3 regions of the Paenibacillus sp. GXUN7292 genome follow, and region 1 is predicted to be linked to each of the others. Evidence: predicted binding sites of a transcription regulator. Region 1 holds the regulator's gene; each other region holds the start of a gene.
The links. The regulator LexA, encoded in region 1, represses DNA repair genes until DNA is damaged. The targets are predictions, from matches to a motif close to CGAACATATGTTCG.
Positions count from the first base shown of each region.

Region 2: a site for LexA is predicted at 2,270-2,283, ahead of ACRRU2_RS08055 (WYL domain-containing protein). Genes of this name have one in related genera too.
Region 3: a site for LexA is predicted at 3,325-3,338, ahead of ACRRU2_RS06670 (DNA polymerase IV). Genes of this name have one in related genera too.

Region 1 covers NZ_JBOZWO010000002.1:120,806-128,564, forward strand. The annotation lists gene glnA (type I glutamate--ammonia ligase) at 1-1,087, shown strand, start outside; gene ACRRU2_RS03215 (YjcZ family sporulation protein) at 2,730-2,840, opposite strand; gene lexA (transcriptional repressor LexA) at 2,919-3,539, opposite strand; gene yneA (cell division suppressor protein YneA) at 3,696-4,076, shown strand; gene ACRRU2_RS03230 (DUF896 domain-containing protein) at 4,302-4,493, shown strand; gene ACRRU2_RS03235 (aldo/keto reductase) at 4,537-5,523, shown strand; gene ACRRU2_RS03240 (hypothetical protein) at 5,578-6,096, shown strand; gene ACRRU2_RS03245 (HAD family hydrolase) at 6,165-6,953, shown strand; gene ACRRU2_RS03250 (1,2-dihydroxy-3-keto-5-methylthiopentene dioxygenase) at 7,056-7,601, opposite strand.
Region 2 covers NZ_JBOZWO010000006.1:137,398-145,156, forward strand. The annotation lists gene ACRRU2_RS08040 (restriction endonuclease) at 1-558, shown strand, start outside; gene ACRRU2_RS08045 (hypothetical protein) at 733-1,275, shown strand; gene ACRRU2_RS08050 (ATP-dependent DNA ligase) at 1,331-2,179, opposite strand; gene ACRRU2_RS08055 (WYL domain-containing protein) at 2,323-2,514, shown strand; gene ACRRU2_RS08060 (DNA polymerase IV) at 2,504-3,763, shown strand; gene ACRRU2_RS08065 (YolD-like family protein) at 3,760-4,089, shown strand; gene ACRRU2_RS08070 (hypothetical protein) at 4,129-4,320, shown strand; partial or broken gene ACRRU2_RS08075 (manganese catalase family protein) at 4,375-4,767, shown strand; gene ACRRU2_RS08080 (DUF2935 domain-containing protein) at 4,812-5,609, shown strand; gene ACRRU2_RS08085 (spore coat protein) at 5,622-5,783, shown strand; gene ACRRU2_RS08090 (DNA polymerase IV) at 6,124-7,383, shown strand; gene ACRRU2_RS08095 (hypothetical protein) at 7,380-7,759, shown strand, end outside.
Region 3 covers NZ_JBOZWO010000005.1:69,189-76,947, forward strand. The annotation lists gene ACRRU2_RS06655 (MerR family transcriptional regulator) at 1-95, opposite strand, end outside; gene ACRRU2_RS06660 (TlpA family protein disulfide reductase) at 346-885, shown strand; gene cimA (citramalate synthase) at 1,539-3,152, opposite strand; gene ACRRU2_RS06670 (DNA polymerase IV) at 3,366-4,667, shown strand; gene ACRRU2_RS06675 (ferredoxin) at 4,775-5,017, shown strand; gene ACRRU2_RS06680 (L,D-transpeptidase family protein) at 5,174-6,556, shown strand; gene ACRRU2_RS06685 (hypothetical protein) at 6,569-6,709, opposite strand; gene ACRRU2_RS06690 (quinone-dependent dihydroorotate dehydrogenase) at 6,980-7,759, shown strand, end outside.

The DNA.
Region 1 (7,759 bases):
TTGGGTTGCGCAGGATCGCGTCGCCAGATTAATTTGCGATGTATATATGCCTGATGGCAAGCCTTTTGCCGGCGACCCGCGTGGCATATTAAAGCGAGTGCTGAAGGATGCGGAAAGGCTTGGATATTCAGCAATGAATGTCGGCCCTGAGCCTGAATTCTTCCTGTTCAAAACGGATGAGCGAGGCGAGCCTACAACGGAGTTGAATGACAATGGCGGCTATTTTGATCTGGCTCCTATGGATATGGGTGAAAATTGCCGTCGGGATATCGTTTTAACGCTGGAGGAAATGGGTTTTGAAATTGAAGCTTCCCATCATGAGGTTGCTCCTGGCCAGCACGAAATCGACTTCAAATATGCGGATGCGATTCGAGCCGCTGACCAAATCCAGACCTTTAAGCTTGTCGTCAAAACGGTTGCACGGCTGCACGGCCTGCATGCTTCCTTTATGCCGAAGCCGCTATTCGGCGTCAATGGCTCTGGCATGCACTGCCATATTTCTTTGTTCAAGGACCAAGTTAATGCTTTTTACGATGAGAAGGATAAGCTTGGGCTGAGCGAAACTGCAAGACATTGCATGGCCGGGATTATGAAGCATGCCAGATCAATGGCGGCTATTACGAATCCGACTGTCAATTCCTATAAAAGACTAGTTCCTGGTTATGAGGCGCCTTGCTATGTAGCGTGGTCCGCCAGCAATCGTTCGCCAATGATTCGTATTCCTGCATCGCGCGGTTTATCTACGCGTATTGAGCTGCGTAATCCTGATCCTGCTGCGAATCCGTATTTGGCGCTCGCTGTCATGCTAAAAGCCGGTCTCGATGGGATTAAAAACAAGCTGGCGCTTAAAGCTTCAACTGATTGCAATATTTATATTATGTCGGAAGAAGAACGGTTTGAGGCTGGCATTGAAAGCTTGCCGGCAGATTTGAAGGAAGCGCTCGACGAAATGATCAACAATGAAGTGATTGCAGATGCGCTGGGCGAGCATGCGTTAACCCATTTTTATGAGCTTAAAGCAATCGAATGGGATATTTATCGTACGCAGGTGCATCAGTGGGAGAGAGATCAGTATTTGACGCTATAAAGGTGAGGTTTGCATGAAGCTAGAATTTGGCGCTTAGGGGCTAGGTTTGTATGTAGCTAGAATTTGGCGCTTTAGAGGCTAGGTTTGTATGTAAGCAGAATATGGAGCTTTAAAGGCGAGGATGAATGAACGCTTTAATAGGCTAGGATTGCATGAAACTTAAATTTAAAGCGTCATAGCAAGCAGTAGTAACCTTATTGAGTTTTGCGGGCCTGCGGCATATGTGACTGGGGAAATCGTTATTTACCTCTTAACGATGTCTGGGAGCTGGCGATACAGTGTGGATGAAGCACAAGAGTAGGCATAAAAATAGAAAAAACCAATTACTAGTATCTGACTGTATACGAAATTTCAAATACATTTGGACGTTTTGGGATAGCGCCTGACTATTCTGTATGAAATTTCACATACAATTGCGAAAATTAGGCCGTTCCTGCTAATTCTGTATGAAAATTCATATACAATTGCGAAAATTAGGCCGTTCCTGCTAATTCTGTATGAAATTTCATATACATTTGCGAATGTTGGGTCATTCCCGCTAATTCTGTATGAAAATTCATATACAATTGCGAAAATTAGGCCGTTCCTGCTAATTCTGTATGAAAATTCATATACAATTGTGAAAATTAGGCCGTTCCTGCTGATTCTGTATGAAAATTCATATACAATTGCGAAAATTAGGCCGTTCCTGCTAATTCTGTATGAAAATTCATATACAATTGTGAAAATTAGGCCGTTCCTGCTGATTCTGTATGAAATTTCATATACAATTGCGAATGTTGGGTCATTCCCGCTAATTCTGTATGAAAATTCATATACATTCGCGAAAATTAGGTCGTTTCTGCTGATTCTGTATGAAATTTCATATACATTCGTTACTCAATGCTTAGTAGCTAATTTCATCGGTCAATTGAGGCTGGCGATAAGTGGGTAACAGAAGAAAAGATCAATTAGAAGATCAATTTAACAAAAAGAACGCTGATAGGCGTTGCCCTAAGGGCAGTGTTTTCCACTTAGAATCCCCAAAAAACCAAAATTTTTAAAACTGAGTACAGGAAATCAGGCCGTTGAAAAACGCTAACGGAACTGAGACACGCTATTGTACGGAAATCAGTTTATTCTAAAAGCTAACGGAACTGAGAAACCTTATTTACTCAAAATCACTACCTAAACGGGGAAAAGATCACTTATAGCGCTCCACAGTTCCGTTACAGTTTTAAAACACCTTTTTTTGCTAAATAGAGCCTCTCAGTTCCGTTATAATTCTAAACAGATGGCATTACGACTTTTGCTCGGTTATTTAACTACTACAACGAATCGACGGCTTTCCGCTTACTTCTTTAGGTCTGTTATCCGGGCTATTAAGCTGCTGTGGAGCTTTTGCAACACGCTGAGAACGCTGATAGGCGTTCTTTTTGCTTGGTGAGAATAATGTTTATCGATGCATCATGTACATTTTGTGGAAGTATCGGAGTATCAGATATGTATATTTGAGTTGTGAACATAGTGGTTGCTGCGATCTGGTGCATGATAGCCTGCAATGGATTGGGCGCAAAAGAAAGGCAGCTGCAAATGCGACGCATTTGCAGCTGCAATATCACTGATGGCCTATGATTAGGACATTGCTAATTCAGATCAGTAATTAGCAACATCCTTTGTTGCCCCATCCAAAACTGCATGTGATAATCACCAAGAGGATGAAAAGTACAAGGATCGCACCTGCGTTTGAAAAAGCTCCACCTACTGCTGACATAATGTTCTTCACCTCCCCAACTTGTGAATATGTTATAGGTTATGCACTATGGGGAGGAGTTGACTGGGTGTTAGTGGATTAATGCAAATCTCTAAATAGTCCTATGACTTTGCCTAAAATAGTTACGTGCTGGAGCCTGATAGGATCCATCGTCTCATTCTCCGGCTGGAGGCGGATATGATCCTTTTCTTTATAGAAGGTTTTCACAGTAGCTTCGTCGTCTTCGGTCATTGCAACGACAATCTCTCCGTTATTAGCAGTTTGCTGCTGGCGGACTATTACGAAATCGCCATTATGTATACCTGCTTCAATCATACTGTCACCGATTACATTAAGGATAAAAACATTGTTATCGCCTACAAAATGTGATGGCAGAGGGAAGTATTCCTCAATGTTCTCTGTAGCTGTAATCGGGATCCCTGCCGTTACTCGGCCTACAATAGGCACGTTCGCTACAGGAAGCGGGATGACGTTGCTCTCGGTGTCCTGATTCAATATTTCAATAGCGCGGGGCTTGGTCGGGTCACGGCGTATAAAGCCCTTCTTCTCAAGCCGGTCCAAGTGTCCGTGAACGGTCGAGCTTGACAACAAACCTACTGCCTCGGCGATTTCGCGAACCGAAGGCGGATAACCTTTATCTCGTACTTCTTGCTTTATAAATTCAAGTATTGCATATTGTCGTTTGGAAATCTTGGACACGACGATCAACTCCAATCCTAATATTGTGTAAAATTATAACATAGAACCGCCGTTCGCACAAACATAGGTTCTCCGAACAAATATTCTTATTTTGTATTGACCCAAACGTCTGTTCGTGTTATTCTGATAACAGAACAAATGTTTGGGGTGCTGATAATGATGATGACAAATTTGAGTACATACAAATCTATTTATAATGATACAGTTAAGATTGAGCCAGTTAAGCAGAAGAAAGTTCTTTCCGGGAAAGGTTTTTACAAGAAAGTTGTTATGAGTACAGTGATTTTAATGATTTTATTTACATGCTTTAAGCTGATCGGGACTAATGCTACGACCAATTCTTCTGCAGAGCCGCAAGCCGGTGAACAGATTATAGTCGTTCAGTCCGGAGATACGCTATGGAGCATTGCTAAGCAATATATAGATGAATCTGACGATGTTCGATATATGATTTTTAAAATTCAAAGCCGTAACGTTTTACAATCATCGCATATTGTTCCGGGACAGAAGCTCATTATTCCAAATTTAAAATCATAGTTGAGAAGAAGGAGTGTTGGCTTCGGGTTACTAATTAGTTTCCTTTTAAATATTTACATTAGCATGGACTGCTCAAATTTTTGATTTGAGCAGTTTTTTTATTTTTAATGTTTCTCATTCAGAACTAATCGGCACTCACTTTAAGTGAAGAACTTGACAACACATCTCTACAAGTGCAAAGTAAGAAGTGATAATTAATTGTTTGAGAGGATGGGGCAAGCAGTAATGGATATTGATCAATTAATAGCTAGAATTAATGAGTTATCTCGCAAAAGCAAAACATCAGGTTTAACGAATGAGGAGATTGCAGAGAGAGACGAGTTAAGAAAGCGATATTTGAATAATTTCAAAAAAAACTTCAAGCAGCAGCTTGACAGTATCAAGTATGTTGAGGATGAAGAGGATTTAAAACACTGATTCTGTACGGCAATATATAACATATATAAGGAGCTGGAACTGGATGAAGTATAAATTACTGGGCAGAAGCGGGCTTGCTGTTTCGGAGCTTTGCCTCGGCACGATGACTTTTGGCAATACAACTTCAGAGAGCGAATCGATTGAAATGATTGAGCGGTTTGTTGAACAGGGCGGTAATTTTCTAGATACAGCTAATGTATATGTTGGAGGCAAGTCTGAAGAAATTGTAGGAAAAGCCATCAAGAACAAACGTTCGAATATTGTGTTGGCAACTAAGGTGCGGATGAGTACTTCAGATGATATCAATGGCTCTGGACTTTCGCGTAAACATATTATGGACAGTGTTGAGGCAAGCTTAAAGCGCCTGCAAACTGATTATATTGACCTATACCAAGTTCATACTTGGGACGCTGCCACGCCAATAGAAGAGACACTGCGCGCGTTAGATGACTTAGTTTCATCTGGCAAGGTAAGATATATTGGCTGCTCTAATTTTTATTCCTGGCAGATGATGAAGTCATTGGCATGCAGCGAAATGAACCGTTATGTAAAGTTCATTTCAATTCAGCCCCAGTACAGCCTGGTAAGCAGACAAATGGACCGTGAAATGCTATCCTTATGCAAGGAAGAAAATATTGGCTTTATCCCGTGGGCTCCCCTCGGCGGCGGATTTCTTACAGGACGCTACAACCGCAGCGAGCCTACCGAAGGCCGGTTGACTGCCAAGGCAGGAGAAAGCTCCTGGGGGCTTCGCGCGAATGAGCGCAACTTCCAAGTTTTAGACGCCGTACAGTCAGTCGCAGAGCAGCTGGGGAAAACACCGGCACAGGTGGCTTTGCGTTGGTTGAATCAGCTGGAAGGCATGACGTCACCAATTTTTGGAGCTCGCACTTTAGAGCAATTTAACGATAATATGGGCGCAATTGGCTGGGAAATGCCGCAAGAGGTGTGGAACCAATTAAATGAGGTTAGTGCACTAGAGGCGGATTACCCGAATCGCTTTATTGATAAATTCAAGCGCAATATTTAAGGAAAGCAATTTTTGGAATTATTCTGACAGTTTTAATAGTAGGAGGAATATGATTTGTCACGATCTTGGGAGCGCAAAGTGCGCAAAAATATGGAACAAGCCAATAAAGCAAGAAAAAAGCAAGGTTCAACCTTAATTAATACGAGCGGCGGAAGCTCGGTTAATGATGGCTTGCGTTTTGCAGGACGGAATTTTATTGTGCCATCCTTGCTAATTATTTTCATTGTAGGCTATTGCTTTTTAATGCTGACAGCCCCTAATTACGTGCCGGATACGATGTTTTGGGTTACGATAGGCTGTTATGTATTATTGGCAATGTTGTTTTTCTTCCGCAAGCCTTATTTGAAGGTAGGTAAAGATTTTGTTCAATCTCGCCGCTTTACAGGGGACAAGCGTATGCCGGCAGCTGATATTAAAGAAATAAGAGTGCATAAGGATTATGTCGTTGTAATGCCGCAGAAGGGCAGCGCATGGACATTTTCAAGAGTATTGAATCGTTTTCCAACGGAACAGATGTCAATGGAGCTAACTACCTTTGCACAAAAAAACAATATTAATTTGGTTAATCAATAATTATTAATTAGTAATTATTAATTATTTGATTCGTAGTCGAATTATAGAAATAGGAGAGAATGTGCACGATGGCTAAGCAAGCTGTTTTATTTGATTTGGATGATACTTTGCTATGGGATGACAGAAGCATTAAGGAAGCCTTTCAAGCTACCTGCGAGACGGCTGCGGCTGCGACAGGAGTAGATGCTGAAGAGCTTGAGCAGGCTGTGAAAAAAGAAGCTAGAGCGCTATATGAATCATATGAAACATACTCTTTTACAACAATGATCGGGATTAATCCATTTGAAGGGCTATGGGGCAATTTCACGGCAGGCGATCAGCCTGAATTCCGCAAGATGGAAGCTATTGTGCCACAATATCGGAAAGACGCTTGGACAAACGGACTAAAAGCATTAGGAATTGACAATGCTGCACTAGGCGCTGAGCTTGCAGAGCAGTTCCCGGCAGAGCGTCGTTCCCGTCCAATTGTATACGAGGAAACTTATCGTGTGCTGGAGCAGTTGAAGAAAGACTACAAGCTGCTGCTGCTAACCAATGGGTCTCCTGACCTGCAAATGGAGAAGCTGGCAGGCGTACCGCAGCTGGCGCCTTACTTTGACCATATTGTTATTTCCGGACAATTCGGTCAAGGCAAGCCAAGAGCCGCTATTTTCGAATATGCGATGAATAAGCTTGGCATTGCTGCAGAAGAAGGCGTTATGGTAGGAGATAAGCTCACTACCGATATTCTTGGCGCCAATACAGTCGGAATGGATTCTGTATGGATTAACCGTCATGGCATCGTTCGCTCTGATGATATTGTACCGGTTTACGAAATAACTAATCTTGAGCAATTATTTGATATTGTAAAAAAATAAAGATCTTACTAGCAGCAAAAAACCTCCAGTCAGCCTATTGATAGGTGCTGGAGGTTTGTACTTTTCAGCGTAAGGGCGTATAGTAAAAAGATACGCTGTCCACTAGTTTTTTGATTGGAATTGCGGATCAGCAAATGGATGGGCAATCCAGCCTTCAGTCTCAATAAAGAGACGAACGGCAACGATTTGTCTGTTTTCCATCAAAGTGAAAAAATGAGGCTTATGCTCAGGCACAGAAATAACATCGCCTGCTTCAAGCTCAACATCGAAGTAGCCCACATCATCTGTACCTTTAATAATGAAAATACCTTTACCAGCCGTAATAGCGCGAACTTCATCCTCAGTATGAGTATGAACGTTTTCGAATTTTTTCAGCAATTCGTCCAAATTAGGCGTAGCATCTGACAAAGCGATAATATCCCATGTCAAATATCCGCGGCGTGCAGCAAGATCGCGTATTTCATCATCAAAAGTGGCAAGAATTTGTTGTTTTTCTTCATCAGAAAGAACAAATTTATTTTGCAGCTCAGCTGGCAGCTTGGATGGATTCCAATGCTCATACAGTACCTCTTGGCTTTCTAAAAATGCACGAACGTTTTCCTCTCCTTGAATGCGTTCGCCAGTGTTGCGGATTTTAACCTCAGCCACTTCCATCCCCTCTTTTCCCATAGAAATTAAATGATATAAATAGTATAAATGAAAAAGATCATATTGTCGAACAAAATACTCACAGCCAATCACGCATGAAAGGCATATTACTCATTGCAGTGCGAACATGCATTCTGTACAATAAGAAGACAGTATAG
Region 2 (7,759 bases), on a different contig from region 1:
TCAGGCATTGCAGAAATAGATAAGATGGATGGCCGAAGGTTTGAAATTTACTTAAGTCATTTATTCAAAGCTCATGGTTACAATGTACAAGTCACTCAAGCAGCTGGGGATTTCGGAGCAGATTTAGTCATATCAAAGAATGGCAAAAAGATTATTGTACAAGCAAAGAGATATAGTAAGAATGTAGGTATAAAAGCTGTACAAGAAGCCCAAGCTGCAATTGCACACTATGGAGCACATGAAGCGTGGGTTGTTTCAAACAGTGATTATACAGAAGCTGCATATTCTTTGGCAAAATCAAACGGTGTTCGATTGGTTAACAGGGAAAAGCTGATTGAAATGATCTTGGCTCTTAATCCAGAGTCGAGACAAGTTACTAATCAACAATCGTTAGGAACGTCGGAGGCAACTCATGTAAATGAAGAAGTCGCTGTGTCTAAAGAAGATGATCAGGAATGTCCGCGTTGCGGCTACCTATTAGTTAGGAGAAAAGGTTCTCGTGGAGAATTTTTAGGATGCTCAAACTTCCCAAGATGTAGGCATGCACAAACGATTTAATGAGAAGGACAAAACCCACTGGCGTATGCTGTTAGTGGGTTTCTTTTTAGATCAAACTGTAAGAAGTCTTTATGATTAACCCTCAAGCTTACTGGAAAAATTTCCATATTAACAGTCTGTTTTTGTCGATAATTGTAAGTTATGATTAGGCAAAATAGATTGGGAGATGATAGAGTGAAGAAAGGTAAATTGATGAAAATTGGCTTGTTCATTATGCTAACGGTGGTGCTTGTATTTACTTCTTCTATATCTGCTACAAGTACTGTACCTGAGGTAAGCAGAGTTCAATATTTTACAGTCCAAAATAATAACGTATGTTCGGCAACGGATCATCACTCAATTTTTTATTTTAACCTTAACAATATAAGTAGTGTGCCTGTTGAAATGACAGTACATTTTTATAATGATGTTGGGGATGAAATAACTTATGCAGGCAGTACTGGAGGTTCATATGGGGAATACAGGCCGTCGTCTTTTATCCCGGGAACTCCATTTTCGCTAAATGGAAAGTCAACTGGCCACTACTACACTGGATTTGGAAAGAATGCTATATTAGCTTGTAATGATATCCCTGCATATGGGAAAATAGTAATCCATTCAGATACAGGGTTAGTTATGGCCAATGGGGAAATTAGAGGGGTAGATTTAAGGAGTACTGTTGGATATAGAATGCTAACACTGACTCCAATTAGTGTAAACGGTGGCAATCCATTTTAAAACTTAAGCCCGCTTCCCCTCTAAGGTCGGCGGGCTTTTTTTTTGTAGAACTGAACTACAGTACAAAGCTGACAAACTCCGGATCCCGCAGCATTCCACTTTTGTAATAGTTACGGAAACGCACGCTTGCTTTAATCCTCGGTTCTAAATAGACATAATTTTGATCCTCGCCAGTTATGAGTAATTTTGCAGCTCTATAGAATTCCTGTTTTCGCTCAGCAGGAACTGCTAATTCGATAACTCCAGCAGCTCGTCCGTTAATGTGCGCAAGCCATCCAAACTCACTTTTTCGATAGCCGGCAATATAGACATTGGCATACTCGTAATTAATTATCTTCAACCAATTATCGGATCGACGACCTTCATATCTGCTAACCTTACGCTTTGCAACGATACCTTCGAGTTTATGCGATATGATGACGTCAAATAGGGTACTCCCATTGCCTTCGACCGACAGCACCGACGAAAAATAATTGTTAGGTTTTAGAATACTTGCCAACAATGCAAGGCGCTCCGTTAGCGGCCAACCTCGAACGTCCTCGCCTTTATAATAAAGCACATCAAAAACGTAATAGGTAACTGGTCTTGTTATCATTGCCCGGCGAATCCGTTGCTCATTTTTTAAACTAAATCGTTCCATGATTAATTCAAAGTCAACCCAACCAGTTTCGTCCATACGAGCGACTTCGCCATCCAAGACTACATCAACATTATCGACGATCGGTACTATATGCAACTCAGGATATTGGCGTGTTACTTCGGTATTGTGACGCGTATATAATCGTACCTGTTCGGCTGTACGAGATAATATTAAGCGGTGGCCATCAATCTTTGGCTGATATATAAAGCGATCGTCATCAAACGGATATTCCCGTTTGCCGAGCAACATTGGTTGAACAAACATAAAACCACCTCAATAAGATTATATCTTACGTGTTGGCTCTATTGAGTTGGTAGTTAATGGTCACATATGGGGCTTTTTACTATTGCATAAGGAGCATACGTTCGGATATTATAAGAACAAATGTTCTCGTTCGAGGTGGTTGTATGGAAAGATACATCGGGAAAGTAGTGCAGTTAATTTATATTGATCGAAAACGTCAAGTCAGCATCAGAGATGTGAGAATTATGTCTGTCAAAGGCGATCTGCTTAAGGCATATTGTTTTACAGCTAAAGGTTTCCGCATATTTGATTTGAAAAATATTGTGGATGTGGAGCTGGTGAAAAATGCGGGATAGAGTCATTATGCTTGCAGATTGTCAGTCTTTTTATGCGTCGGTTGAGAAGGCCGAGCGGCCTGAATACCGGGATAAACCTCTTGTTGTTGCAGGGGATCCGGAGCGTCGATCGGGAATTATACTAGCTGCTTGTCCAATCGCAAAAAAATTTGGAGTTACAACTGCAGAGAGGCTAGGTGAATCAATCGCTAAATGCCCAGACTTGATTATCATAAAGCCACGTATGCAGCTCTACATTGATGTTTCCATGATGATTACAAATATATACAAGTCATTTACTGATCTTGTGGAACCTTACTCAATAGATGAACAATTTCTCGATGTAACTGGCTCGCTTCATTTATTCGGGTCGCCGGAACACTTGGCTAAACTTATTCAACACCAGATACTTCAGGAGACAGGCATTTACACAAGATATGGCATATCAAATAATAAAATTCTAGCGAAAACTGCTTGTGACAATTATGCAAAAAAGAATGAATCAGGAATTTATGTGCTTTTGCAAAAAGATTTGCCAGACACGCTTTGGACATTACCAGTCAATAAGATGTTTATGGTTGGTTCAAGGATGACAAGGCATCTGACTTACATGGGCCTAGATACGATAGGCAAGGTAGCAAACACACCTTTAGAAAAACTTAAGCAAATGATGCGCCGCAAATTCGGGCGAGATTCCGATATTAATGCGGAGCTATACTGGCGTATAGCCAATGGCATCGATGACAGTCCTGTAAACCCGGAGACTCATGAAGCACCGCCAAAATCGATTGGTAACCAAATGACATTACCCAAGGATTACGCAAATCTTGATGAAATAAAAGTAGTACTACTAGAGATTACGGAGTTGGTTTGCAGACGCAGCAGGAGTAAAGGTTATATGGGGCATGTTGTTTCAGTCGCATGTATGGGAGCTGATTTTGATCGTCCTAGTGGCTTTAGTCGGCAGATGAAAATGGATAATCCAACTAATGTGACCAATCAAGTGTATCATGCTGCAGTAGAGTTATTACTTAGGCATTGGGATGGTTTACCCGTGCGTAAGATCGGTGTGAGTATTTCACAGTTTTCGCATGATGATGAGTACCAGGTGTCTTTATTTGACGATAGAGAAAAAAACATGGCTCTGGAAAGGGCAACAGATGCTATAAAACAAAGATATGGGGACTCGAGTATTATGAGAGCAGTATCGATAACCGACGCTGGTCAGACGCGACGGCGATCGACAATGATAGGAGGGCATTATAAATGAGTAAGAAGCTTCAGTGTAATGGTCTTTGGGAAAGCAGCCGGATGATGCTGCCGGAGCATAAGGCGACGATTATTAGTAATAATGAAGCTTTAAAGCGACGACAACGAATTGAACTTGATGAGCAGGAATGGGAAGAAATATCTAGAGTGATGGCATTATCACTAAAGACACGAAATTTTGCAGTTATTCGAATGTACCACCAGTACGAAGATTTGCAAATAGTTGGAATAGTGGATCGCATTGATCAGCTTGCTGGACAGTTTTTGGTTGATGGTGAGTGGTTTAAGATCAATGATATTCAAGGAGCAACATTGGAAGGAGATTAACGGATACTGTCGAATCATTCCTGAAAAGGAGATGATTTCTTGATTATCGATGACTATATAGGTTTGGTTGTTGTCGTAGAACTTGATACAGGCGCTACTCATGAGGGGGTACTTGAAGAGTCTCAAGTTTACGGCTATGTAAAGATCATTAACGGCTCTGAAATGTTTCAGTTGCCTAGAAAAGAGATCGTTGATATTAAGCCGATTGCTGGAGTGAGGTTTAAGTTATAAGTAAATGAATATGATAAAAAAAGAACCCTTAAGGGTTCTTTTTACAGATAACATATAGGAACGGAAGAATTCGCCCACTTGGAAATGATAGCAACTATGATTTACAAACTAACGAAGGATGCAACCCCGGATCAACTGAAAGCAGCTGGACTGGGCGATCATTATGCAGCTCATGATCATGCTTTATTTTATCAAAACGCTTCAGGCGTACCTTGGACAGCAACTTACATTCAAGCAAAGGGCGATCCAATAGCAGATTTGTACGAGGATATAGCAGCAGAGGAGAAGGCGAGGGCGACTTATCAGTGGCTAATCGATATGACAGATGATGTTGACCTGCAGGATAGCTTGAAATTTTTACGTGAACGCGAGGTCGTTCATTCACAACGTTTTAGAGAAGCGGTTGAAATGATTAAATCGGATCGTCAGCAACAAAAAATATTCTAAAACCTAACCTAAAAGAAATATTTGCACGAAAAGAGGTGGGTGGTATCATTCAATCTGCATTATATGAGCATCGATTTTGGCTTCAAATTTTAGGGGATCATGCAAGGTTTATTCTTAATACCCTGTCACCAGTGGAGCAACAAGACATTCAAATCGCAAGCTCATACATTGAGGCATACGACCAATTGCTTGAAAGCGCTAGAAGTATTACTTCTGAATTAGAGACAGAACCACTCTCTGCACAAGCTTATAATCTGACAATGAATTTTAGAGCGTTTAAACTTGATTTATTAAGCAGAGCAATACTCGGAAAAGTTAAAATAGGATTAACACCTACCTTTATTAATCATATGGTTAATGAGCTTGAGGAATATTTACGTATTTTAAACGAGTTAGTTGCAGGAAAACCTGTACCTACTTTTGATGCAATACATCACGATTTTCTTTGGCTGCCTGATGCTGTGGGCCACGCAGCAGCAATAGCAAGTGATCTCGACAGCGTAGAGAGCTCTTTAATCAAACGCAGCACAAAGTTCAAAAAGCATTTTGAGCAGCTATATATGAAGAGCATTGAAATGGCAGGCTATATGAGAACAAATCTGAAAGATTTTCCAGCATTCCAAAGACTTCATAAGGAAGTAGATATAGAAATGAAATTATTCGTTGCTTTCTTAAATGAATTAGAGGAAATGGAATTTACAGCCGAGGTGTTAGATAGAATCACCCCATTAATGCCAGATCATATGATGAGGGAGGAATGTTATTACTTAACGAAATTAGCACAGCTCGGACTCGTTTCATCACCAAATTGTCAAGCGGATAAACCAAGAGTGGAATCATAAAGACGAGAGACTATCTATTATGGGTACGCAAAGAACGGCGTCCGCAACTATGCAGTTGCTGTAACAGAGGCAGTAACTCCGGAGATTGGAGAAACACTAAAGCAGCAGTTGGAGCTGAACGAACAGCTTCAGTTGGATTTGAACAATGCTGAAACAGCCCTCAATTTAACTTGAGGGCTGTTTTTTAATCAATAAAAGTTATCTGAACAGATTGAGCTTGCAGTTTCTGACCAAATTCCGACTATTGAAATTCATTAATGTTCATTCCAGCTTCCACATGAAAACCATCTTCAATTTTAACTGACAGAAGGAATAAAATTCTTCTTGAAGGGAACAATTGTTCGTATTATGATAGTAAGAACAAACGTTCGAAGGGTTGGATGGAGAATGTCAATTGATAAATATATTGGGCGTTGTATCAAAATAATTTATCGGAATAGGCGGCAACAAGTCAGTCAACGGACAATTCGAATTAGTTTAGATGGAATATTATCCGTAAAGCCGGTGATTAGTAATGTCTCCTGAGCGCTCAATTCTTTTGGTCGATGGACAATCGTTTTACGCAAGTATCGAAAAAGCAGCGCATCCAGAATATCGTGACAAACCGGTTGCGGTTGGTGATCCGACGCGCCGCAGTGGCATAATATTGGCTGCGTGTCCGCTTGCTAAGGATCGGGGAGTGACAACGGCAAGCAGGGTAGGGGAAGCTTTGGCATTATGCCCAGAGCTAATTGTTATCAAGCCTCGAATGCAGAGATATGTCACCATTTCTTTGTTTATTACAAAAATATTCGAATCGTTTACCGATCTGGTTGAACCGTATTCTATCGATGAGCAATTTCTTGATGTAACTGGATCAGTTGGCTTATATGGTTCGGCTGAAGAGATAGCACGTCAGATTCAGCATAGAATTAGGTTATCAACCGGCGTTTGGTCAAGGGTGGGGATCGGACCGACAAAAATCCTTGCTAAAACCGCGACAGACAATTTCGCCAAAAAAATGCCTGAAGGCATTTTTCGATTGGATCAGCGAAACATCGAATGCGATTTGTGGCCTTTACCCGTAAACAAAATGTTTATGGTTGCAAGCAGGATGACTCAGCGATTCGCCATGCGCGGTATTAATACTATTGGTGACATTGCCCGAATGGAGCTTACTGCATTTAAGCAGTTAATGCGTCGGATAATGGGAAAGCAGAGTGATATTCAAGCAGAATATTATTGGCAGACCGCTCGCGGTATAGATCCAAGTCCAGTCGTGCCATCTATCAGGGGAGCGCTCAAGTCAGTGAGTCACGGTAAAACACTTAGAGCATCTCTTTATACCAATAAAGCTGATATCGAGGTCGTGCTGCTAGAGCTTTGTGTAGAGGTATGTCGGCGAGCTCGTAGAATGGGGGTAGTGGGGCGCGTCGTCTCATTGGGGATAGGCGAAACAGATAGGAGGCGAGCGAACGTTTTTAACAGGCAAATGACGCTTCTCAACCCAACATCACTTACACATGAATTATCTGCTGCTGTATTACATTTATTTAATAAATACTGGCAGGGGCTCCCAGTGAGCCACATTGCAATAGCCCTGACACAACTCTCGAGCGATAAGGTGCAGCAGCAGGACTTATTTGAAAATCGCGCAAAAATATTCGATCTAGAGAGAGCTACGGACGCTATAAAAGACCGTTTTGGCGATGTGGCGATCATGCGGGCATCGTCCTTACTTGAGGCTGGCGTCGCAAGGGAAAGGGCCGGGCAGATTGGAGGCCACTATAAATGAGCAAACTGGATGGGAACAATCGTTGGGGCGGAAAAATGCTTTTGACCGAGCATCAGGAGCAATATGATCAGCGGAATGATGTTAATCCTGCGGGCAGACCAACTCCAGAGGAATTAGAGATGATAAGAGATATTATTCTGTTTCCTCACTTAATAACGATGACCCAGAAATCAATAGAGGATATAGGATTTGCTAAAATAACATTGAAGGGAGTTGTCATTCGATGCCTAGAAGTTATCATGTTCAGGATTTCAGATGATTATTACGCTTTAAAACGAGAGCTTAAAAACCGTAACATCAGGGTATCTGAAGAAGAAACCAATGATGGTATTCTGTATTACCGCTATATTTGCCGCGGATATGAAGAAAAGTTTGG
Region 3 (7,759 bases), on a different contig from region 1:
ATCAGCCCAATTGAAGTATAATAATCGATTGTGCGCGGACTAATTTGAGCAAGACTGGCAAGTTCACCGATCCGATAATAAATTGCTTCCCCCATTAATATTCACCTGCTTTCCGCACTTGCATTTTCTCTATAATACTAATGATAATGGGAATAAAGCTTGTCGTCAAACTTGTCGCAAAGAATTCTAATGATGAACTATATTATGAAATTGAAATGATCGGCAAATACTGATTAAAGCAGCAAATCGTGACGGTTTCATGTACGATCTGATTATAATATTGAGCATAACCATAGGGCATGATACGATGGATAGAGCAGATAAGAATAAAAAGGATGGGACTACATGAGGAAAGTTGTATTATTATTTGCAGTTGCATTTTTATTAGCAGGCTTTGCTTTTTACCAATATAACAGTAAAGATGGCGAGGAAGTTTCACTTGCCGCAGCCAATAGCGAATTTAAACCGAAGGCTGGAGCAGAAATGGTCAATTTTGCACTGCCAGGACTTGATGAATCGAATGTAGATACAGAATCAGAAAAAGGTAAAATGATCTTTTTAAACTTTTGGGCATCGTGGTGCGGACCTTGTGAGCTCGAGGCGCCTGATTTGCAGGCGCTGCATGAAAAGTACAGTGATGTCATGACAATGTATGGTGTAAACTCCACTAAAAATGATAAAGAGCGTGCAGCCAGACAATTTGTAGATAATTATAAATTTACGTTTCCGATTTTGTTTGATCGAAAAGGCGACATTACAAAGCTGTACAAAGTCAATACATTCCCTACTAACTTTTTGATCGATGGCAATGGCGTTATTCGCGAGCGGATCAACGGCGTTATTACGATGGAGGAATGGGAAAAGCTGATTAAAAAGTGGATGTAGCGATGGAACGATTTAATATACACATTCTAGCCGCATATTCCCTTACTGTTGAAAAAGTAAATTTCTAATAAAGATGAAAAGCACTATTTCAACGAAAACAAACAATTTTCTATTGTACGAAATTTATCAGCACTATGCGTATCGCTGAATTACCTGGAAAACACAATTGTATATGAAATTTCATACAGAATCGGTCGGCGCCCCCTCAAAACGTCTAATTGTATATGAAATTTCATACACATTACGCTGAAATGCCTCGAAAAACACAATTGTATATGAAAAATCATACAGAATCGGTCGGCGCCCCCTCAAAACGTCTAATTGTATATGAAATTTCATACACATTACGCTGAAATGCCTCAAAAAACACAATTGTATATGAAAAATCATACAGAATCGGTCGGCACCCCCTCAAAACGTCTAATTGTATATGAAATTTCATACACATTACGCTGAAGTGTCCCGAAAAACACAATTGTATATGAAAAATCATATAGAACTGGTCGGCGTCCCCTCAAAACTACTTTTAGCGGCACATTTCATGATATAAAAGGAGTTTTTCAACAAAAAGCCTGCAGAGCGTCAAATCGCTCCTGCAGGCTTTTTTCTGTTATGCTGCCTCACCAATAAAGGATCGGCAAGCGCCCCCGTCTTTAATGATTGACCAAACCAAGACGATCCGTTGATTCCTGGATAACGCCCTCAACCTTCTCCATATTGATCAGCGCATAGCGGATGCTGTCAACAAGCGCCTCCCAGCTTGCCTCGATAACGTTGCCGGATACGCCGACTGTGCTCCATGTATTGTTAAGCCCAGTTGATTCAACAAGCACTCTGACTTTAGCCGCTGTAGCATCCTTTTCATCGATAACTCTAACCTTGTAATCGGACAGATGGATTTTTTCAATATTTGGATAAAATTGAACCAAAGCTTTGCGAAGCGCATTGTCCAGTGCATTGACCGGCCCGTTTCCTTCAGCTGCAGTATATACCTGCTGGCCGTCAACATTAATTTTGACGATTGCTTCCGAAATCATTTTGCCATTTGTGCGTTCGACATGCATTTTGAAGGATTCGACGGAGAATAGCTCTTTTGCTTCTCCGAAGGCTTCTCTCAGCAGCAGCTCGAGCGAAGCGTCCGCGCCTTCAAATTGATAGCCTTGATGCTCCAGCTCTTTGATTTGATCGATGATCTGCTTTGTTTTTTCATTATTCGTATTGACGTCTAATCCAAGCTCGATCGCCTTGGATATAATATTGCTTTGGCCTGCAAGCTCGGAAACGAGAATGCGCTGTTTGTTTCCGACTAGCTCAGGCGCGATATGCTCGTATGTTTTTGCATCCTTTAATATCGCGGATACATGGATGCCGCCTTTATGTGCAAAAGCTGCATTGCCGACATAAGCTTGGCCAACCGGCATATGGACATTTGCAATTTCACTAATATATCTTGCTGTGCCTGTAAGGGTAGCAAGCTTTTCTGGCGGCAAGCACTCGTAGTTCATTTTGAGCTGCAGGTTAGGGATGATTGAGCACAGATTAGCGTTGCCGCAGCGCTCGCCATAGCCGTTGATCGTACCTTGCACCTGGCGTGCGCCAGCTTGAATAGCTGCCAACGTATTGGCTACGGCCAGCTCGCAGTCATTATGCGTATGGATGCCGATCGGCGCAGAGAGCTGCTCGCGAACGCGCGATACGATTTCGTGAATCTCACCTGGCAGCGTGCCGCCATTTGTATCGCATAGCACGAGCCAGTTCGCTCCGGCGTCCTGTGCTTTTTTGAGTGCGGCGATCGCATATTCCGGATTGTTTTTATATCCGTCGAAGAAATGCTCCGCATCGTACATGGCTTCTAGCTCGTTGCGTTTTAAAAACGCGATTGAATCGTAAATCATTGCCAAATTTTCTTCGAGTGTAGTTTGCAGTGCTGTATGCACATGAAAATCCCACGCTTTTCCAACCAAGGTGGAAGCTCTAACGCCGGACTCCACAATGCGCTGCAAATTGGCGTCTTGCTCAGCAATGCTGTTCTTTCGGCGCGTGCTGCCGAAAGCGGTAACTTTAGAAGTAAGGTTCAGCTCCTTGACGCGCTGAAAAAATTCGATATCTTTACTGTTGCTGCCAGGATTTCCGCCTTCAATATAATGAACCCCAAGCGCATCAAGCTTTTGGGCAATTTTTAGCTTGTCATCGGCTGAGAGGCTTATGCCCTCACCTTGCGTGCCATCCCGTAATGTTGTGTCAAATATAAAGATTTGGTCATTCATTAATTTAAAGGCCTCCTTCACTTAACTCACCCACAAATCATAATTTAATATTATAACACTTTATCCCTGTAAAGTAGAGTGAAAATAAGGATTATTAGCAAATAAAAAAATAATTTCAGCTATATTGCTATCGTTATTAGACTTCTTTTAGAGACTGCGTTATGATAAAAGCAGAATAGATGTTTGCATTTTATGCTGGAGGTCGAAGCTGCCATGAGCGGCCAAAACTTTACAAATATAGAACAAATGTATCCGAGCAAGGGCAGAGTCATCATTCATTTGGATATGAATGCTTTTTATTGCTCCGTTCATGCCGCCGAGCAGCCTGAGCTGTATGAAGGCAAGCCGACAGCGGTGTCTGGCAGCGCCGAGCAGCGCAAAGGCATTATTGTCACCTGCTCTTATGAGGCTAGAGCGCTTGGCATTAAAACAGGAATGAATGTGCGGCAGGCTCTGCGAATATGCCCGGAGCTTATACTTATTAAACCTGATTTTACACTATACAAAAAATACTCTCAGGGCTTTATGGCGATTGCCAGGCAGTATACGCCGCAGATTGAACGGGTTTCGATCGACGAATGCTATATGGATATAACCGGCTCCAAGCTGTTCGGCTCGCCGATTGATATCGCAGCAGCGCTTCAGCAAAGGATCCAGTCGGAATGGTCATTGCCCTGTTCGATTGGCCTTGCGCCCAACAAGCTGCTGGCCAAGATGGCATCGGATATGAAGAAGCCGAATGGCATTACGATACTGCGGTTAAGGGATGTGTCGCAGCTGCTATGGGACCGGCCTTGCCGGGTTTTATTCGGCATTGGCTCCAAAACTGCGCAAAAGCTTGAAAAACTCAACATTTGGACAATCGGGCAACTGGCTGCCGCTGATGAGACGATGCTGACCAAGCAATTTGGAGTGGCTGGAGCCTGGATGAAGTCGGCAGCGCACGGTATTGATCATTCACCTGTACATGCAGCAGCGGAGCCGAATAAATCAATCGGACATACGACAACTTTACCGAAGGATGTGACGGAAAGAGCAGAAGTATGTCGAATATTTTTGAATCTTTCCGATCAGACAGGCAGACGGCTGCGGCGCCAGCAGCTCATTGCCTCTACTATTCAAATTACGATTCGCAGGCCTGATATGACGACGATTACGAGATCGTATACGCTGCCGGTACCGACCCAAGAGGCCGATATTATTTACAAGGAAGCGTGCGCGCTGTTTGACAAGCATTGGAAGCTTGGCGATCCGATCCGATTGCTTGGCGTTACCTTGCAAAATCTAAGCAAAGCGGGGGAAACGGCTGTGCAGCTTGATTTGTTCAATTATGAAGAGCAGCCGCGCAAGCAAGCATTGACAAAGGCGATGGATAAGCTGCGTGACAAATTTGGCGAGGATGCTGTTCTGACAGCAGGAATGCTGAGCAATGATCCTTCGGCATTAATTAGAAATAAGCGAATACGAGGAACTTCCTTGCAAAAGGATGATGATTTGTTATATATTGATGAATGAAGCTTTCATCAAATGTGATTTCTGGAGGAATTGCTCTTTCGGAAGAGCCGTTCATTCCGTTACATTGAAATAGCGAATTTTGTCATATTTATAGGAGGGGAAGCACCATGGCTAAGTACACTTGGGTAGAGAAGGATACTTGTATTGCTTGCGGAGCATGCGGAGCTACAGCGCCTGACATTTACGATTACGACGATGAAGGGATTGCTGAAGTTATATATAAAAATGATTGCAATCGTGGCGTTACTGAGATTCCAGAAGATATGCACGAGGATATGTTTGATGCATTAGATGGCTGTCCAACTGATTCGATCAAAATTGCAGACGAGCCATTCGATATGGAAGGCTAATTCAGCTTTCCTGCAAGGCTTTTATATACATGAACAAAGATTTGTAAAGGCGCTATGTGCCGGTACAAATCTTTTTTTTATATAAAATCAATAACAGATGTAAATGTAACGAAAAAGAACCGATATATACAGTATCAGACCTTTAAAAGGAGGAAGATGATGGACAATTTGGCGGATACTCTTTATTTGAAGCAATTTGTAAAGGAGAATCCTGATAATCAAATGGGCTGGTATTTGCTAGGCAAGCACTACTTGCAGGCCGGCAAGGAAGGCAAAGCAAATTACTGCTTTATCCAGGCGGGAGAAGTATATGATGCCTTTGAGCAGGAAAGCCATCCTATAGCAGAATATCAATTACAGCAGCTGAAGCTGTGGGATAAAAAGCAAAAACGCAAAAAGAAAATAAAAAAAGCTGTTCTGCTGGCTGTTCCACTGTTGTTGGCAGGGCTATACATGACGTATTACTATAATTCTGCCAAGCCCGCAGCTCCAGTGCCTGAGACGGTTAAAGCGGAAAGCAGTATGCCCTATGAGATAGGTGTATTATTTCTGCCTGTTTCCGATTTAAAGCCTGCAGGAAGTGCTGTGCATAAAATTTTAACGGCAGGTCAGGAAGCGCCTAAGCTTACGATCGCAGCTCAGCTGGAACAGCAGGGAAACTGGTATAATTGGGGCGGAAGCAAAAAGTTTTTATTATCTGCGATGCAGGGAGAAGGGCCGCAGCTAGATATTAAAATGTATGATCGGGAATTATGCCGCTGCGAGCCGGCCAGCTCGTCTGAGCTTAAAAGCAAATATGATCAGTGGAGCAAGCAGCAGGAGCATCATTGGACATTAGCCAGCGGAATTATGCAATATGAAAGGCTCTATAAAAAATGGCCGCAAAGCTTGGACGATCTCATTATGCCTTATCCGAACAATATCCTCTCCGGTGAAAGCAGTGTGCTCAAAGATAAATTCAATTACGTATTATCAAGGATAAAACAAACGAAGCGTGATAATACAAACAGCAGCGCAGCATTAACGGACAAAAACAAAAGCAATGACGGCGCACAAATCGTCGGAACGAATGGATTGTTTCAGGAAGGCTGGGACAAGCCGCTTGAAATAATAATCGATGTCAGCAATCATCAACTGGCAGTCGTGCATAACAATATGATTATTCGCAGCTTCCCGGTTGGACTGGGGGGAGAAAGGACGCCGAAAGGCAGCTTTTATATTAGCGAGAAAGTAAAATCGCCAAATGGCAGCGACAATGGAATATTCGGCAGCAGAGGCATGGCATTGTCCAATACTTTGTATGCGATCCATGGCACAAATAAGGCGGACAGCATCGGACAGGATGAATCGCAGGGATGTATCAGAATGAGCAATAAGGATGTGGAGGAGCTGTATGATATGGTGCCGCTTGGAACGGCTGTACATATGAAGTACGATGCGCTGCCTCGCCTTGCTAAAGCGCCAGCAGGAGAAAGATTCAAGCTGGAGCCGCTGCAAGACGAGACAAACCCGAACAAAATTTATCGTTGGCTGCAATAAGTATGCAGTCTATTAACTGAAAATTAGCAGCAGAGCAATAATAATTATAACAAGGGCGGTAATAGAACCGATCCATACGATAGCTTTTTTATTTACTTCTTCTACTTTTGGCTTGCTTTTAAGAGGCGCCGGCTTGCGTTTTGCTGCACTCATCGTCGATCAACCTTTCCTATTTATAATAAAAGTTCATATAAGAGCATTGTAATCGTTTTCTGACCGCCTAGCAACTGAATAGTGCCAGTTTTGCTCAGATATCCGTATCTGAGCATTATTTGTTTCTTGTTTTTGCAACAGTTCACAAATTTGCTATGACCGTATTTTTAAAAAAATATGGTAGAATAACCTTGTACGAAACTCTTTTCTTTTTTACATAAAAAAGTTAAACTGTTCGTTGGACTATATAATGAGATCGGAGTGAACAGCTTGCTTTACAGTTCTATATTAAAGCCTATATTTTTCAAAATGGATGCTGAGAAGGCTCATCACCTTGTCATAGATGGGCTTGCTTTTGGCGGCAAGATTCCTGGCATGAATGGATTGCTTAACATGATGTACGGGGTTAAGCATGCACCGGAGCTGGAGACGGAATTGTTCGGCCTGACGTTTCCGCATCCGATAGGACTTGCGGCTGGACTTGATAAGAACGGAAAATGTGCGGACGGGTTTTCTAGCATTGGCTTTGGATTTGCTGAGGTAGGCACGATTACGCCTGAAGGGCAGCCAGGCAACGAGCAGCCTCGTTTATTTCGTTTGCCAGCGGATGAAGCTTTAATTAATCGTATGGGCTTCAACAATGAAGGCACTGCAGCGATGGCCCGCTATCTTAAGCAAAGAAAAATATATCGTATCCCGATCGCCGTAAATATTGGGAAAAATAAAGTGACGCCCAATGAAAAGGCTCATGAGGATTATGAGGCCTGCATAAGGGCTTTATATGCTCATGGTGATTTTTTCGTTGTCAATATAAGCTCACCCAATACACAAGGGCTTCGCGATTTGCAGCATGGTGAGGAGCTGCGCAAATTGCTGCAGGCTGTAACTGCAGAAATGAACAGTCAAAGCAACCGGCTGGGCAGCCAGACCAAGCCAGTACTCGTAAAAATTGCGCCTGACATGACGGATGAAGAGCTGGCGGATACAGTAGACACGATTATGAATAGCGGTATATCGGGAATAATTGCTACTAATACAACGTTGTCCCGC